DNA from 4 places in the Devosia sp. J20-27 genome. Region 2 is predicted to be linked to each of the others. Evidence: predicted binding sites of a transcription regulator. Region 2 holds the regulator's gene; each other region holds the start of a gene.

Region 1 (4,345 bases), 430 kb from region 2:
ACTGAGCATGACCGCTGCACAGAGCACTGCGACCGAAACCGTCTTCGACCTGCGCGCCGCCGCCGTCAGCCATTTTGGCCGCAAGCGCCTCGTCAGCATCGGCATCCCGCTGCTGATCCTCGCCTATCTCGGCTACATCTTCATCAGCTTCGACATTGCCGGCATTGCCGAGCGGGCGCGGCCGGAGAATGCCCGCATCCTGCTGGCCGATGCCTACAGCTTCAAGACCCATGTCACCCGCGACAACCGCTCGGGTGAGATCAGTGTCGCCATCGAAGGCGAGAACAAGGGCAGCTATGCCCAGGGCGTGGCCCCCGACTGGGTGACGCTCTACGGCACCGATGCCGATGTTGCGCTGGAGGACGGCACCAAGGTGCAGTTCCGCGGCGAGACGGTAACCGTCGACGCTCCTCACTACGGGCTGGTGACCATTGCCGCCGTCGATGGCGCCATCAAGCTGACGCTGCCGAGCGCCGGGACGCCCGACTGGATCAGCGCCTCGAACACCCGTGTCTCGCTGGTCATGCCGTCGGGCCGCGTGCAGGTGACGCGCTCGAAATCGGAAGTGTTCCGCTACGAGACCGGCTGGGAGCTGTTCTTTTTCACTCTCGACAGCCCGTTCTACGGCAAGAGCTTCGGCGAACTTGTCGCGCTCGCCGTATCCGGCAATGAACTGGTGGCCGGGCAGCCCAACATCGTCGCCATGGCCAGCGAGTTCTGGAACAACCGCATGTGGCGGCATGGCGATGTCGCGTGGGCCTTGTTCGAAACGGTGCTCATGGCTTTTCTCGGCACGTTCGGTGCGGGTCTCGTCGCCCTGCCGCTGGCCTTCTTTGCCGCGTCGAACTTCTCGCCGGCGCGAACCTTGCGCTTCGCCCTGCGGCGCGTCTTCGACGTGCTGCGCGGCGTCGACGGCCTCATCTGGACCATCATCCTGTCGCGCGCCTTCGGTCCGGGACCGCTGACCGGGGCGCTGGCTATCCTGCTCACCGACACCGGTACCTTCGGCAAGCTGTTCTCCGAGGCGCTGGAAAATGTCGACGACAAGCAGATCGAGGGCGTCCGCTCGACCGGCGCCAATGCCCTGCAGCGGCACCGCTTCGGCGTCATGCCGCAGATCGTGCCGGTGCTGCTCAGCCAGTTGCTCTACTACTTCGAGTCCAATACCCGGTCGGCAACGGTGATCGGCGCCATCGTCGGCGGTGGTATCGGGCTGCTGCTGACCCAGGCCATTGCCACGCAGAAAGACTGGGAAGAGGTGACCTACTACATCATTCTCATCGTGCTGATGGTCATGGCCATGGACGCCCTGTCGGGCTGGGCCCGCCGCAAGCTGATCAAGGGCGACGAGGCGCGTCACTGACGAACCGGTCAGGGCGGCGCTCGGGCCTGATCGGCACGTTGCACTGGCCAGGCGCGTCGTCTTCCTGTCACAGAGTGCCGCTAGAGCCCCGAACCCGCATCTGGAGATTTCACACTTGGCTGCCGAACAGGTCCTGAGCAACGCCCGCATTGTCCTTGCCGATCGCATCCTTGAGGGCCACCTCGTGCTGCGCGACGGGCTGATCGCCGAGATCGGCGACGGCAGGGCCACCGGCGAGGACCTCGAGGGCGATTTTCTGCTGCCCGGTCTGGTCGAGCTGCACACCGACCATATGGAGGGCCACTACGCGCCGCGCCCCGGCGTGCGCTGGAACGCGCTGGCCTCGGTGCAGGCCCATGACTCCCAGGTCGCCGCCTCGGGCATCACCACCGTGCTCGATGCGCTGCGCGTCGGCCTCAATACCGATGACGGCATGACGGCGGAGGATTTCCGGACGCTGGGCGAAGCCATCCACCTGGGCATGAATTCCGGGCGGCTGCGGGCCGAGCATCACATCCACCTGCGTTGCGAGGTGGCAGCGCCGAACTGCCTCGAAAGCTTCCTGCCGTTCGAGGGCGACAGCCGGGTGCGGCTGATCTCGCTGATGGATCACTCTCCCGGCCAGCGCCAGTTCGCCTCGATGGACGCCTACCGGAACTACTACCAGAAGAAGAAACGCCTGTCGGATGCCGAGTTCGAGCTGTTCGCCGAAACGCGCACCCGCGAGTCGGCGGAGTTCGCGGCGCCCAACCGAGATGTCATCTCCCGCCGTGCCGCCGAACTGGGCATCGTGCTGGCCAGCCACGACGACGCCACGGTCGAGCAGGTCGCCGACGCCCGCGCCCTCGGCATCCGCATTGCCGAATTTCCCACCAGCCTCGAAGCGGCCCGCGCCTCGCGTGACGGCAACATGGCGATCCTGATGGGCGCCCCCAATGTGGTACGCGGCGGCTCGCATTCAGGCAATGTCTCGGCTCGCGAACTGGCAGCCGAGGGGCTGCTCGACATCCTCTCGTCCGACTATGTGCCGTTCAGTCTGATGCAGGCGATCTTCGCCTTCGACGACATCATCGAGCTGCCCGCCGCCGTCGCCATGGTGACGCGCCACCCCGCCGAAGCCGCCGGCTTCACCGACCGCGGCGTCATCGCCGCCGGCAAGCGCGCCGACCTGGTGCGGGTCAATGCCGAACTCGGCCTGCCGATGGTGCGGACGGTGTGGCGCGAGGGGCTGCGGGTCATCTAGAGGCCGTCCCCCTCTCTTGCCGCGACGAAGGCCCTCGCGGGCCCAAGTCTCGCTTTCTCTCCCTCAAGGGGGGAGAGGTCCCGACTGAGAGATATCGGCTTTCGAACCCTCTCTCCCCTTGCGGGAGAGACGCGAGACTTGCGAACGCAGTGAGTTCGTCGCAGCAGAGAGGGGAGACTTGCCCCCAAACACTCACGTCCCGCGGGGTTTGGCGCGGCTGGTGGCGGCCGATCGCGCCGGGTCGTCGGGCCAGAAGTGCCGGGGATAGCGACCGCGCAGGTCCTTGGCGACGTCCGTCCAGCTGCCGGCCCAGAAACCGGGCAGGTCGCGCGTCGTCTGGATCGGGCGATGGGCCGGCGACAGCAGCACCAGCAGCAGCGGGATCTTGCCGCCGCCCACTGCCGGGTGTGCCTTGAGCCCGAACAGCTCCTGCACCCGCACTTCCAGCGCGGGACCGTTTTCGGCGGCGTAGTCGATCGGCAGGTGCGAGCCGGACGGCGCATGGAAATGGCTGGGCAGCAGTTTTTCGATCTCGGCCCGTTGCGACCATGGCAGCAGGGTGGCGAGCGCGGCGTCCAGGTGGTTGCCCGACACCTCGCTCAGCGCCGAAACGCCCATGGCGGCGATCCAGCCGGGCTGCGCCAGCCCCGCATCGGAGAGATCGGGCCAGTCGCCACCAATATGCTGGTGCAGATAGGTCGAGCGCGCCCGCAGCGCCTTCTGGTCCTTCGACCAGGGCAGGGCAGCGACATTGCCCGTCATGTGCTCGGCAAAGAGGGCGGCTGCCTGCGCCACATCGGTGATTTTGGACGGCGCATCGCCGAGCCGCAAGGCGCCGAGGGATTTGACCTGTCGCGCCCGTACCGATTTCGAGCCGGCATCGAAGCTCAGCGTCTCCGCGTCGGTGATCTGGCCGGAAAAGAGCTCCTCGATAGTCGCGCGGTCGATCTCGGCGGCGGCGCGGATGCGGCCATTGGCGGCCGAGCCGGTGACGTCGGCGACAACGAGATAGGGCGCTCGTGCCAGCGCGTCCGTTTCGTCGACGGCGGCACCACGGCCATTGGCCAGCCGGAAGCGGCCGCGCGCCCCGGCTGCCTGCGCCACCCGGTCCGGATAGGCGCGGGCCAGATGCCGCCCGACGTCTTCGGAACGTCCGGAGGCGCCGCCGGCGAGCTTTGCCCAGCGTTGCGCCAGCTTGCGGGCCTCGTCGGCGCGCGGACCGCGTTCCGAGCGGAAGCGCGACAGCCGGTGCGCGATATCCGTGCCATCGCCGCCCAGTCCGCGTTCCGAGAGCAGCACGGCCAGTTCGGCGGCGGTCGTGGCGTCGCCCTCTGCGGCGGCGCGGTGCACCATATGGGCGAGGCGGGGATGCAGCGGCAGGCGGGCCAGCGCCTGACCTTCCGCGGTGATGCGGCCACCGGCATCGAGCGCTTCGAGCGAGACGAGGAGGTTGACGGCTTCGGTCCAGGCCGGTCCCGGCGGCGGATCGAGGAAGCGCAGCGCCCCGGGGTCGCTGACCCCCCAGCTGGCAAGATCGAGCGCCAGACCGGAGAGATCGGCGCCGAGGATCTCCGGCGTATCGAAGGCGGCGAGGGCGGCGGTCTGGCCCTCGCTCCAGAGGCGATAGCAGATGCCGGGCTCGGTGCGTCCGGCGCGGCCGCGACGCTGGTCGGCGCTGGCGCGCGAGACGCGGCGGGTCTCCAGCGTCGTCAGTCCGGTGGCGGGCTCATAGGCGGGGA
Region 2 (4,345 bases):
AGATCTTCCGGTTTCCTTCTCCCCTTGCGGGAGAAGGTGGCGCGCAGCGCCGGATGAGGGGTGTTGCCTCCACAACGTCGGCGCTTGCAGGGAGTGATGAGCTGTTGCCCTGCCACGACCCCTCATCCGCCCTTCGGGCACCTTCTCCCGCAAGGGGAGAAGGGAAGGAGGGGCTCTCCATCGACAGGTGCGATTGCTCTTCCGCGGCGGTGCCAGAGGGCAGGTGGAGGGGGCGGTGGGAGAGGCAATCTGTCTGCCCTCTGAACGGATTTGCTACAGCCTGAACGGCAGATGGCAGGAATTAGCGGGAGATCGGTGGCTCACCCCTCGTGGTTCGACAGGCTCACCATGAGGGTGTTGGGGCGAGAGTCGCAGCATCAGCGTTTCGAAGACCTCATCCTGAGCTTGTCGAAGGACGAGGTCGGGCACGCGGACGCCGCAGCACCTTGGTGACGGTCGCTGAGTGGCGGTTTGCAGTCGTCACCCTCCCCCTTGCGGGGAGGGATCAAGGGTGGGGAAGCAGCAGGATCGGGGCTCTCAAACCCCCTCCCCAACCCTCCCCGCAAGGGGGAGGGTGGACCGGCCGAGAGGATTGTGGGCAGGAGACATCGATCTCCCGGTTTCCTTCTCCCCTTGCGGGAGAAGGTGGCGCGCAGTGCCGGATGAGGGGTGGGCAACATGTAGTGACGTCGCAGCTCCAGACGACGTGAGGAGCTGTGGCCTTGCCAGAACCCCTCATCCGCCCTTCGGGCACCTTCTCCCGCAAGGGGAGAAGGGAAGGAGGGGCTCATCGTGAGGGTGCAGGGTGTCGTGAGGGCGCCGTTTGTCAGGGCGTGCGGGTGAAGAGGGTGATGGGGGTGCCGGAGAGGCGGGTGGGGAGGGGAGCGCCGTAGCCGTGGGCCTGGGCGAGGCGGAGAGAGGCGAGGTTGGCGGGGTCGATGATGCAGACGCTCTTGGGGAAGCCGGCGGCGTCGAGCCAGGCGAGGGCGGCGGCGAGCGCTTCGGAGGCGTAGCCCCTGCCCCGGGCCCAGGGCGCCAGCACCCAGCCGGCCTCGGGGATGCCGTCAAAGGGCGGATCGGCCTCGCGGTGGAAATCGGCAAAGCCCAGTTCGCCGGCGAAAAGTCCGGAGCGGCGCTCGCGAATGGCCCAGTAGCCATAGCCCAGCAGCGGCCAGAGGCCGCGGTAGCGGAGCAGGCGCATCCAGCTCTCCTGCCGGGAACTGGGGCGGCCGCCCATGAAGCGCACGGTGTCGGTATCGCCCCACATGCCGGCCATGGGCTCGAAATCGTCGAGGCTGTGCAGATCGAGAACGAGGCGATCAGTTTCGAGGCGCATGTATGGAGCCCTGGTGGTTGGCCGTGCTGACGGGGTTGTTATCGCCACTCGGGCGTGAGTGGTCTAGCCTGCGGACCCAGAACGTCGCGGCAGCGGCGACAGCCAAAGGGAGGTCTCGCAATGGAACTGGGCGCATTTTCGGTCAGCCTGTCGGTCAAGGACATTGCGGCATCGCGGGCGTTCTACGAACAGCTGGGGTTCAGCGTCATGCATGGCGACGCCGAGCAGGGGTGGCTGATCATGAAGAGCGCCAGCGCGGTGATCGGACTGTTCCAGGGGATGTTCGAAAAGAACACGCTGACCTTCAACCCGGGCTGGGACGCCAATGGCGAGGAGAGCGAGCCGTTCACCGATGTGCGCGACATCCAGAAGCGGCTCAAGGCGGCGGGGATCAAGCTCGACAGCGAAGCCGACGAGGCGGGCCAGGGACCGGCGCATATCGTTCTGACCGACCCCGACGGCAACCCTGTGCTGATCGACCAGCACCGGTAGAGCGCAAGGGAAAACGCGGCCCGAGGGGCGACCGGTCGGCCCGCCGTCTCTCAGTTCATGGCGGCGAAGCGCTCGTCGAAGGCATAGCCGGCGCCGCGCACGGTGCGGATGGGATCGGCTTCGCTGGCGCGGCGGTTGATGGCCTTGCGCAGGCGGCCAACATGCACATCGACGGTGCGTTCATCGACATAGACGTCGTTGCCCCAGACGCCATCGAGCAGCTGCTCACGGGAATAGACGCGGCCGGGATGGCGCATCAGATATTCGAGCAGGCGGTATTCGGTGGGGCCGAGATGAACCTCGCGACCGGCGCGGCGGACGCGGTGGCTGGTGCGATCGAGTTCGAGATCGCCGGCCTTGAGGACGTTGGTCACCAGCTGCGGGCTGGAGCGGCGCAGCAGCGCCTGGATGCGGGCCTGCAGTTCGGGGATGGAGAAGGGCTTGACCACATAGTCGTCGGCCCCGGTGGCGAGGCCGCGGACGCGTTCCTCTTCCTCGCCGCGGGCGGTGATCATGATGATCGGGATGCGCGCCGTCTCTTCCTTGGAGCGCCAGCGGCGGCAGAGCTCGATGCCCGAGAGCCCGGGCAGCATCCAGTCGAGCAGGATGAGATCGGGCAGGCTTTCGCGCATCAGCTCGGCGGCTTCGTCGCCGCTGGCTGCGGAGGCAACGCGGAAACCTTCGGCCTCGAGGTTGTAGCGAACCATGAGGGCGAGATCGGCCTCGTCCTCGACGATCAGGATGGTGGGCGCCATGGTCCGCTCCTCAGCCCTGCTGACGCTCGTGCTCGTCGGCGCCGAGATGGCGGCCGGTCTCGAGGTAATAGGCCGCTTCGGCGACGTTGGTGGCATGGTCGCCGACGCGCTCGAGGCTCTTGGTGCAGAACAGCAGATGGGTGCACTGGGTGATGTTGCGCGGGTCTTCCATCATGTAGGTGAGGAGTTCGCGGAACAGTGAGGTGTGCATGGCGTCGACTTCGTCGTCGCGGTTGCAGACCTCGATGGCGGCCTGGGCGTTGCGGGCGGCATAGGCATCGAGCGCCGCCTTGAGCTGGCGGGCCACAAGATCGGCCATGTGGCGGACGCCGTTGTAGAACTTCGGCGCCAGGCCGAGGCTCTCGATCTGCAGGGCGCGCTTGGCCAGCTGCTTGGCCATGTCGCCGGTGCGCTCGAGATCGTTGGCGACCTGGATCGAGGTCACCACCATGCGCAGGTCGGCAGCCATGGGCTGGCGGCGGGCGATGATGGAGACCGCCATGTCGTTGATCTGCTGCTGCATCTCGTCGATGCGCTTGTCGTTCTGGCGGACCTGCCGGGCCTGCTCGTGGTCGAGACGGAGCAGCACGGTGACGGAGTCGGTGATGGCCTGTTCGACCATGCCGCCCATTTCGGAAATGGCGCTCTGCAGCGCGGTGAGTTCATCCTCGTAGGAGGAGACGATGTGCTCGTTCAGGGGCATTGTGGTGTCCTCCGTCAGCCGATGCGGCCGGTGATGTAGTCCTGGGTCTTCTTGTTCACCGGCTTGGTGAAGATGTCTTCGGTCTTGCCTTCCTCGATCAGCTTGCCGAGGTGGAAGAAGGCGGTCTTCTGGCTGACGCGCGCGGCCTGCTGCATGGAGTGCGTCACGATGATGATGGTGAACTTCTCGCGCAGTTCGTCGATCAGTTCCTCGATGACAGCGGTGGCGATCGGGTCGAGGGCCGAACAGGGCTCGTCCATGAGCAGCACTTCGGGCTGGGTGGCGATGGCGCGGGCGATGCAGAGACGCTGCTGCTGGCCACCCGACAGGCCCGTCCCCGGCTCCTGCAAGCGGTCCTTGACCTCGTCCCAGAGGCCGGCGCGGCGGATGGAGGAGATGACAATCTCGTCAAGATCGGCCTTGTTGTGGGCGAGGCCGTGAATCTTGGGGCCGTAGGAGACGTTCTCGTAGATCGACTTGGGGAACGGATTGGGCTTCTGGAACACCATGCCGACGCGGGCGCGCAGTTCGACCACGTCGATCGAGGGATTGTAGATGTCCTCGCCGTCGAGCGTGATCAGGCCGGTGACGCGGCAGCCCTCGATGGTGTCGTTCATGCGGTTGAGCGAGCGCAGGAAGGTGGACTTGCCGCAGCCCGAGGGACCGATCAGCGACGTCACCTGATGGCGGCCGATGACCAGATCGACATCGAACAGGGCCTGCTTGGCACCATAGAAGACGCTGACCTTCTCGCCGCGCATGGCCGGCGTCGTCTTGCTCAGGGGAGCAGTGGTGGACTCGGCGGCCTGGGACATGTTGTTCATCCAATCTTGCTCCAGAATAGGATTCTTGTGACTACCACTTACGCTCAAGGCGCTGGCGGAGGAAAATGGCGATGGCGTTCATGACCAGCAGGAAGCTGAGCAGCACGAGGATGCCGGCGGAGGTGCGGGAGACAAAGCCGCGCTCGGGGCTGTCGGCCCAGATGTAGATCTGCGTCGGCAGGGCAGTCGAGGCATCGAGCACGCCGCCCGGGGGGCTGGTGATGAAGGCGTTCAT
Region 3 (4,345 bases), 870 kb from region 2:
CATCTTCCTTGCCGCGATCAGCCTGCTGACCTGCGCCTTTTCGCCTCTGTTTGCCGCGCTTGCCTTGCGTGCGGGCGAGGACTAAACCGCTTCCATGTCACTCGATGTCGCGCCAAAAGCCAACTGGTTCAGCCGTCTCGCGCATCCGGGGCAATTCCTCGTCTGGTCGCGCTACCTGCTGCTGCCGATGGCTATCGGCACCGTGGCGCTGTTTGCGCTCGGCCTCTGGTTCGCCCTCTACAATTCGCCCGCCGACTACCAGATGGGCGACACCGTGCGGCTCATGTACGTACACGTGCCCACCGCCTGGCTGAGCCAGATGGTCTATGGCGTAATGGCTGTTGCCGCCTTCGGCACGCTGGTCTGGCGCCATCCGCTGGCCGACGTGGCCGCCAAGGCCGCCGCACCGCTGGGCGCCACCTTCACCGCACTGGCGCTCTACTCCGGCGCGCTCTGGGGCCGCCCGACCTGGGGCACCTTCTGGGAGTGGGACGGCCGCATGACCTCGACGCTGGTGCTGCTGCTGATCTATCTCGGCATCATCGCCCTCTGGCGCGCCTTCGACGACCAGCTCAAGGCCGGCCGCATCATCGCCATCGTGACGCTGGTCGGCGCGCTCAACATTCCGGTGATCAAGTTCTCGGTCGACTGGTGGCAGACATTGCACCAGCCCTCGAGCGTCATCACGGCCGAAGGGCCGCGCATGCCGGCTTCCATCCTGACGCCGCTGCTGCTTATGCTGGCGGCCTTCTCGCTGCTGTTCTTCCTGCTGCACATCATCTCGATGCGCACCGAGGTGCTGCGCCGCCGCGCCACCAGCCTGCAGCGCCAGGCCGCCATGAGCGCGACGAGCGCGGCAAGCGCCGGCCGCCGTACCGGAGAAAGTGCATGATCGACCTCGGCCAGCACGCCGAATTCATCATCTGGGGCTATATCGGCGTCGCCGCCGGGACGCTGGCGCTTGTCGGCTGGGTGCTGTGGCAGAGCCGACAGGTAGCAGCGCAGCTCAGGCGCCTGGAGGCCGCGGGCATCCGCCGCCGTTCGGACGAGACCGCCGCGTGACCCGTATCCTGCTCCTGCTGAGCCCGCTCGCCATCCTCGTGGCGCTGGTCGCCATCTTTGCCCTCAACATGAACCGCGACCCGTCGCTGATCCGCTCGGTGCTGCTGGACAAGCCGGCGCCGGGCATCACCCTTCCGGCCGTCGTCGAGACCGGACTGCACGGCCTCGACGATGCGCGGCTCAAGGGCCAGGTCAGCGTCGTCAACGTCTTTGCCAGCTGGTGCGTGCCGTGCCGCGCCGAACATCCGTTCCTCGAGGCACTGGCCGAGCAGACAGGCGTGCAGATGCTGGGCATCAACCAGAAGGACGCGCCGGAAAACGCCGCCGCATTCCTTCGCGAACTCGGCAATCCCTATGACGCCGTCGGTGCCGACAGCGCAGGCCGGATCTCCATCGACTGGGGCGTGTATGGCGTGCCGGAAACCTTCGTGGTCAACCCGGACGGCATCATCACCTACAAGCATGTCGGCCCGATCGACGCCGGATCGCTGCCCGAGGTGATTGCCGCTGTCGAACAGGCCAGATCCGGCCAAGCGGACAAGCCGGCACCCTGACCGGATGCCGCAAAAGAAAAACGCCCGCCTGTGGGGGACAGGCAGGCGCTAGAACGACTGTGCATGAAAAGGGCGGCTGACACTCGGGCATCATGGTTTGGGGGCTCGGTCAGCCCGCTTGCCAGCCGCTGGAGGCAATGCTGAACTTTTACGCGTGCATTCTGGCGCAACGAGGGACGGATTGTGACCAGATTGCGGAATCTGCTGCGCACGACTTCGTCTTTTTGCGGCCAATACTGCAAAGCCGGCCACCCGCCTTGCCATGGCGGGCAAATGCCGCAATCATGACACTCCTGTAACGGGACGAGCCATATGGCGGAAAAACCATCGCAGCGTGGTTCAGGCGAGCTCCTGGATTTCACGCCTGCCGCACCGGCCCAACCGGGCGGCCCCTCACGTGTGCCGCTCTTTGTCAGCTTTGACCGGGCCGAACTCAACGCCATCCTCAATCTCTATGGCCGTAAGGTCGCCAGCGGCGACTGGCGCGACTATGCCATGGACTTCCTGCGCGACCGGGCGGTGTTCTCGATCTACAAGCGCAGCTCGGAGCGGCCGTTCTTTGTCGTCGAAAAAATCCCCAAACTGCGCAACAAGCAGGGCCAGTACATGGTCACCAGCCAGGAAGGCCGCGTGCTCAAGCGCGGCCACGAACTGGCCAACGTACTGCGCGTGCTGGAGCTGGCAGTGGTGAAGTGATCACGGTCCGCATGGCCGAGGCCGCAGATGCACTGGCGATGAGCCGGGTTATCGTCGCTTCGATTACACAATTGTGCGCCGCCGATCATCGGAACGATCCGGCCGTCATTGCCGCCTGGACCCGAAACAAATCGCCGGAGTCGATCTCCGTTTGGATCGCGGATCCGCAAAAGCATGTGCTGTTGGCTGAAGCGGCCGGTGGGATAGTCGCCGTCGGTTGCCTGAACAGTGCAAGCGAGATCGGTCCCAACTATGTGGATCCGACCCATCGGTTCGCTGGCGTCAGCACGCTCATGCTGGCGGCACTCGAGGACGCCATGCGCGCCCGCGGCACAACCCTTGGCCTGCTGACCAGTACCTCGACAGCGCATCGCTTCTATCTATCGAGGGGCTGGACGGACACCGGTCCCGCGCAGCTGGAAGGAACGGTTGCGAGCTACCCAATGAGCAAGGCGTTGTAGCCTGCCACCCTACCGCTTACGGGCCACGAAGACCGCCATCTCCTTCTTCGTCTCCAGCACGCCGTTGCCCGCGCTGAAAGCCGCGTCGATGGCCGTGCGGAAGGCAGCGAGCTGGCTTTCCGAGGCGCCGTCGCCCGGCGGGTAGGAGGTCAGGGCCATGTAGACCACTTCGGGGTCGGTGATGCGCAGGCTGGCGGGGTGCTCGTGCTGTTCGACGGCGTCGAACTGCGCCCCGAGCAGGTCCATCGCCTGCGCGTAGCCGAAGGCGGCGGCGACCGGCTCCTTGCCGTCCGCGCCGAAGGCCGTGGTGAGGGCGTAGAGTTCGCGCGTATTGCCGGCGCCATTGGTGGTGACGACCAGCCGGCCGCCGGGCTTCAGCACCCGGTGAAACTCGGCGATTGCCACCGCCGGATCGGGCACGTGATAGAGCATGTGCATGGCAACGACCGTGTCGAAGCTGGCGTCGCCGAAGGGCAGCTTGACCGCATCGGCCTCGACGCCGGTGACCTGCCAGCTGCGCAGAGCGGCGCAGCGTTCGCTGGCTTCCTTGACCATGCCGGCTGAACTGTCGGCCAGCGTCAGCGCGACCTTTTCCGGCAGCGCGGCAGCGACGGTGGCCCAGAACCAGCCCGGGCCGCAGCCGATATCGAGCACCTTGCTGCCCTCGCCGAGGTCGAGCCGGGCGGCCACCCACTCGAACCAGCCGCCATCGGCGACTGTGAAATCCCGGTGCAGCCTGGCTCGGGCCGCAAGCTTCTCACTGGTGCTGTATTGCGTGGAGAGGCCTGCGGAGAGCACGGACATGATCAGAGCGCCTTTTGCAGATGCACGACGTCGAGCCAGCGGTCGAACTTGAAGCCGACCGCATCATAGTGGCCGACCTTGCGAAAGCCCATCTTTTCATGCAGGCGGATCGAGTTGGCGCGCTCCCCGGTAATGACCGCCAGCATCTGCGTGAATCCGGCGGTCTTGCTGGCCACCAGCAGGTTGGCCAGCAGCTTGCCGCCGATCCCCTGCCCGATGGCATCGGGCGCCAGATAGATCGAGTCCTCGCAGGTGAAACGGTAGGCGGCGCGGGGGCGGTAGAACGAGGCATAGGCGTAGCCGATGGTCGTGCCGTCCACCTCGCCGATGATCAGCGGATGGCCGAGATCGACCAGCTTGCCGAAGCGCTCGGCCATGGTCGCCTCGCTCGGCGCCTCGGTTTCGAAGGTGATCACCGTCTCGTCGACATAGTGCCGGTAGATTGCGGTTATCGCCGGCACGTCACGCCATTCGAAGGGACGGATAATCAGATCACTCATGTGGCACCGGGCAAAGCAAAGGGCTGCGACCTATCTAGATCGCAGCCCCGCCAGACGTCCAATCAGACTTGCTGATTGCAGCTATTGATTACTCGCGGTTGCCGAACAGCCGGAGCAGCATCATGAACAGGTTGATGAAGTCGAGATAGAGGTTCAGCGCGCCCATGATGGCGCCCTTGGCCAGGATCTCGGCGCCATGACGCTCGTCATAGCTTTCCTTGATCTTCTGCGTGTCATAGGCGGTAAGGCCGACAAAGATCAGCACGCC
Region 4 (4,345 bases), 690 kb from region 2:
CGTCCATCGCGTCACCGACTACGGCACCCACGGCCTCGTCGATATCGACCTGCCCGACGGCACCCGTATCAAGTCGATGACCAGCGACGCCAAGGCCTTCGCTGCCGACCAGTCGGTCGACCTCAAGCCTCGCGCCATATCCGCCTATCGCGACAACTCCGTGATCTTCCGCACCTGATGCAAAACCCCGTCTCCATCACTCGCGACGGCCACACCACCTGGTTCAAGTGGCACCGTGGCCGCCGTCGCGCCGCCGACCCGGTCTTCACCGGCCAGCGCATTCTCGAAGCCATGGCCATGGGCGCCTCGACCGAAGTCGATCTCGTTGTCACCGCCGACCGCGGCTTTGCCGTGCTGCACAATATGACGCTCGATCGCGAGACCACCGGCACCGGCGCCGTCGTCGCAGCGCGCGATGCCGACATCCGGCAGCTCCATTTGCGTGGCAACGACGGTGCTCCGATCCCCGACAAGGTCATGCTGCTCGAGGACCTCTGCGCCCTCATGGCCAGCGGCACAGTGCATCCCGATGCGCTGCTGCAGCTCGACTACAAGGAAGATGCCGCCGCCCTCGACGCGCAAACGATCGCGAACTTCGCCCGCGCCGTGACCCCGGTCGCCGCCAATGTCATCGTCTCCTCAGGAGACGCCGAAGCCGTCGATCTGCTGCGCCGCGCCGTGCCCGCCATGCGTGGCGGCTACGATCCCAGCGACGAGGAACGAGTGAACATCGCCCGCCTCGATGGCACGCATGCCGCGTTCGTCGAGGACGCTCTCGCGGCCTCGCCTGACTCGGAGTTCATCTACCTCTACTGGGAAATCATTCTCTGGTTTGCCGACGATGGCTTTGACATCGTTGCGGCCTTCCACGCCGCCGGCAAGCGCATCGACGCCTGGACGATCAACACGGTTGACGAGGCCTCGACTGCTGCCGTCGAACGCCTGCTTGCCCTAAAGGTCGATCAGGTCACCACCGACGATCCCGAGGGGCTCGCCGCAGCACTGGAGTCGCGTTTGTGACCGACCTGAACTACGAGGCTATCCTCGCCGACATCGAACAGCTCGCCCGCGATGCCGGTGCGCTGACCCTGCGCTACTTCGAAAAGTTCCGCGACATCGAGATCGGCATCAAGGGCCCGGCCGATTTCGTCTCCGACGCCGACAAGGAGAGCGAGCTGCTGATCCGCAAGCACCTCTTCGAGCGCTATCCCGGCTGGAGCTTCACCGGCGAGGAGTTCGCTCCCGTGGACAATGCCGACAGCGACTTCCGCTGGCTGGTCGACCCGATCGACGGGACCACCAATTTCCTCAACGGCATGCACTACACCATCTCCATCGCGTTGCGGCGCGGCAACGAGACGGTGCTCGGCATTCTCTATAATCCGCCCGCCGACGAGATGTTCACCGTCATCAAGGGGCAGGGCGCCTTCATGAACGGCGAACGGCTGCGCGTCAGCCAGCAGACCGAAATCGCCACCATGTGCGTCGGCACCGGCCTGCCCACGCCGAACCTCTCGCTCTATCCGGGATCCTATGAACGGCTCGACGCCATCCGCGCCCCCATCGGCGCCGTCCGCATCGTCGGCAGCGCCGCCAACTCCTGCGCCTATGTCGCCATGGGCCGCCTCACCGGCTACTACGAGGAAACCGGCTTCACCGACACCGCCTCGGCCATCCTCATGGTGCAGGAAGCCGGCGGCATCGTCACCGACTGGTGGGGCCGCGGCCCCGAATTCTACGAGCGCACCGGTTGCCTGCTGGTCGCCAATGCGGCAACGCACGCCTTCCTGCTCGACAAGCTCAAGGACGTCCCGCCCAAGAATCCGGCCAGCGGCGCGACTTACGCCTGACGCTGCAAAACCGGGCGCTGTCACAAACTCGTCACCCAACCGTCACCTGACCTTTTTCTCCCTCTTCTAAGCGGTGCGCATCACTGCATTTGGGAATTGGGAGAATATGATGAAGCGTCAGGGTGTACTGGCTGTCCTCGCGGCAGGCCTCATGATGGCGACTGCCACAACCGCGCTCGCTGCGCCGGTCTTCAACCGCATCGCGAGTTTCCCCGTCGAGCTCAACCGCGCAGAAGGGTCGTCCTCCTCCGAAATCATCGCCGCCTCCGACGACGGCATGACGCTCGTCTATTCCGACAGCCCCGGTGGCGGCATCGGCTTTGTCGACATCACCGATCCTGCCGCCCCTAAGGCCGGCGGCTACGTCGCGCTCGAGGGTGAACCCACTTCGGTGATCATCGTCAGCGACAAGGTCTACGCGGCGCTCAACACCAGCAAGGACTATGTCGACGTCGGCGGCCAGCTCGTCGTCATCGATCTGGCCAGCAAGGCCATCGAGCAGACCATTGACCTGGGCGGCCAGCCCGACTCCATCGCCCGCAACAAGGCCGGGACGCTGCTCGCCATCGCCATCGAGAACGAGCGCGACGAGGACCTGGGTGACGGCGGCCTGCCGCAGGCTCCCGCCGGTTACCTCGTGCTGCTCGGCATTGCCGATGGCAAGCTCGATGCTGCCAGCCTCAGGAAGGTTGACGTCACCGGCCTCGCCGCTGTCGGCGGTGATGATCCCGAGCCCGAATTCGTCGGCATCAACGAGCTCGACGAAGTCGCCTTCACCATGCAGGAAAACAACGAGATCGTCATCGTCGACGGCAAGACCGGCACGGTGATCCATCATTTCTCCGCCGGCTCGGTGACCCTGGAAGGCGTCGACACCAAAAAGGATGGTGCCTTCAACTTCACCGGCACCATCAAGGACGTCCCGCGCGAGCCCGATGGCCTCAAGTGGCTCGACAATGACCGCCTGTTCGTTGCCAACGAAGGCGACTGGAATGGCGGCGCACGCGGCTTCACCATCTTCAGCAAGGACGGCACCGAACTCTACGAAAGCGGTCCGAGCCTCGAGATGGAAGCGGTCCGCATGGGTCACTATCCCGACCTGCGCAACAAGAAGGGCGTCGAGCCCGAGGGCGTGGAAGCTGCCACCTACGGCGACGACAAGCTGTTTTTCATCGCCGAAGAGCGCTCCTCGCTGATCGCCGTCTACAAGGACACCGGGGCCGATCCGGAATACCTGCAGTCGCTGCCGTCCGGCATTTCGCCCGAAGGCGTGGTCGCCATTCCGTCGCGCAATCTGCTGGCCACCGCCAATGAAGTCGATCTGCGCGAAGACGGCCTCGGCGGTTCGCACGTCATGATCTACCAGCGCGGCGAAGGCGAAACGGCCTATCCGCAGCTCGTCTCCGGCGACGATGCCGACGGACACCCGATCGGCTGGGCCGCCATCTCCGGCGCCGTTGCCGATGCTGAAACCCCCGGCATGCTCTATGCCGTCAGCGACAGCTTCCTTGGCAACCAGCCCTCGATCTACCAGATCGACGCCACCGCCAAACCGGCCCGCATCGTCAAGCGCACCGTTGTCACCCGCGGCGGCGACACTGCCCAGAAGCTCGACCTCGAGGGCATCACCCTCGACGGCAAGGGTGGCTTCTGGCTGGCGTCCGAAGGCCGCAGCGACCGCCTGATCCCGCATGCCCTCTACCATGTCGATGGTAATGGCAAGATCGTTGCGGAAGTGGCCTTCCCCGAGGCCTTGCTGCCCAGCGAAATCCGTTTCGGCGCGGAAGGCGTCACCATGGTCGGCGACACCCTCTGGGTGGCCATCCAGCGCGAGTGGAAGGACGACCCCAGGGGCCTCGTCAAGCTCCTCGGCTACAACACCAAGGACAAGACCTGGAGCGCCGTGCACTACCCGCTCGAGGCTGCTGACAAGGGCGCCTGGGTCGGTCTCTCGGAAATCACTGCGCACGGCGATTTCGTCTACATCGTCGAGCGTGACAACCAGATCGCCGGCAAGGCCAGGCTCAAGAAGGTCTATCGCGTCCCGGTCGCCGAACTGGTCGGCGCCGAGATCGGCACCGAACTGCAGGTCGTGACCAAGCAGGAAGTGCGCGACCTCGTCCCCGACCTCGCCGCTAACAACGGCTACGTCGTCGACAAGATCGAAAGCCTCGCCATCGCTGCCGACGGCACCGCCTACGCCATCACCGACAATGACGGCATCGACGACTCCTCGGGCGAGACCTTCTTCTGGTCCTTCAAGATCGACTGATCGATCGTCGGGGTGGGCAATCGTCCCACCCCGTTCTGACGACCCGACGGCTTTCGTCCGGCGGCAGACTGGAGGCGGCGGTGTCCCTGCCGTCGCCTCATATCCTCCCGCGCGGGAGGCGGGCAGGGGAGCCCGCGGCACGTCGAGATCGCCACCTCGCTATGTGCCCAGACTCATCCCCACCTTTACCTTCGGGCACTTCTCCTCTACACCCGCGCGCAAC

Evidence for each region. Region 2 encodes PhoB, which activates phosphate uptake and scavenging genes when phosphate is short. Its sites were predicted from a motif close to TGTCATNNANCTGTCAT; they were not measured.
Region 1: the regulator PhoB is predicted to act here: its motif matches at 1,418-1,434, upstream of AC0L4C_RS18755 (alpha-D-ribose 1-methylphosphonate 5-triphosphate diphosphatase).
Region 3: the regulator PhoB is predicted to act here: its motif matches at 1,890-1,906, upstream of AC0L4C_RS05510 (DUF2794 domain-containing protein).
Region 4: the regulator PhoB is predicted to act here: its motif matches at 1,880-1,896, upstream of AC0L4C_RS17465 (esterase-like activity of phytase family protein).

What each region holds. Positions count from the first base shown of each region.
Region 1 is NZ_CM147875.1:3,781,494-3,785,838, reverse strand. It holds gene phnE (phosphonate ABC transporter, permease protein PhnE) at 1-5, shown strand, start outside; gene phnE (phosphonate ABC transporter, permease protein PhnE) at 8-1,363, shown strand; gene AC0L4C_RS18755 (alpha-D-ribose 1-methylphosphonate 5-triphosphate diphosphatase) at 1,479-2,606, shown strand; gene hrpB (ATP-dependent helicase HrpB) at 2,799-4,345, opposite strand, start outside.
Region 2 is NZ_CM147875.1:255,429-259,773, forward strand. It holds gene AC0L4C_RS01175 (GNAT family N-acetyltransferase) at 827-1,336, opposite strand; gene AC0L4C_RS01180 (VOC family protein) at 1,457-1,828, shown strand; gene phoB (phosphate regulon transcriptional regulator PhoB) at 1,879-2,583, opposite strand; gene phoU (phosphate signaling complex protein PhoU) at 2,594-3,286, opposite strand; gene pstB (phosphate ABC transporter ATP-binding protein PstB) at 3,301-4,101, opposite strand; gene pstA (phosphate ABC transporter permease PstA) at 4,142-4,345, opposite strand, start outside.
Region 3 is NZ_CM147875.1:1,122,454-1,126,798, reverse strand. It holds gene ccmB (heme exporter protein CcmB) at 1-85, shown strand, start outside; gene AC0L4C_RS05525 (heme ABC transporter permease) at 95-892, shown strand; gene ccmD (heme exporter protein CcmD) at 889-1,062, shown strand; gene AC0L4C_RS05515 (DsbE family thiol:disulfide interchange protein) at 1,059-1,616, shown strand; gene AC0L4C_RS05510 (DUF2794 domain-containing protein) at 1,929-2,312, shown strand; gene AC0L4C_RS05505 (GNAT family N-acetyltransferase) at 2,324-2,773, shown strand; gene AC0L4C_RS05500 (class I SAM-dependent methyltransferase) at 2,783-3,577, opposite strand; gene AC0L4C_RS05495 (GNAT family N-acetyltransferase) at 3,580-4,077, opposite strand; gene AC0L4C_RS05490 (Bax inhibitor-1/YccA family protein) at 4,166-4,345, opposite strand, start outside.
Region 4 is NZ_CM147875.1:3,519,594-3,523,938, reverse strand. It holds gene AC0L4C_RS17480 (ABC transporter ATP-binding protein) at 1-178, shown strand, start outside; gene AC0L4C_RS17475 (glycerophosphodiester phosphodiesterase) at 178-1,020, shown strand; gene AC0L4C_RS17470 (inositol monophosphatase family protein) at 1,017-1,850, shown strand; gene AC0L4C_RS17465 (esterase-like activity of phytase family protein) at 1,960-4,122, shown strand.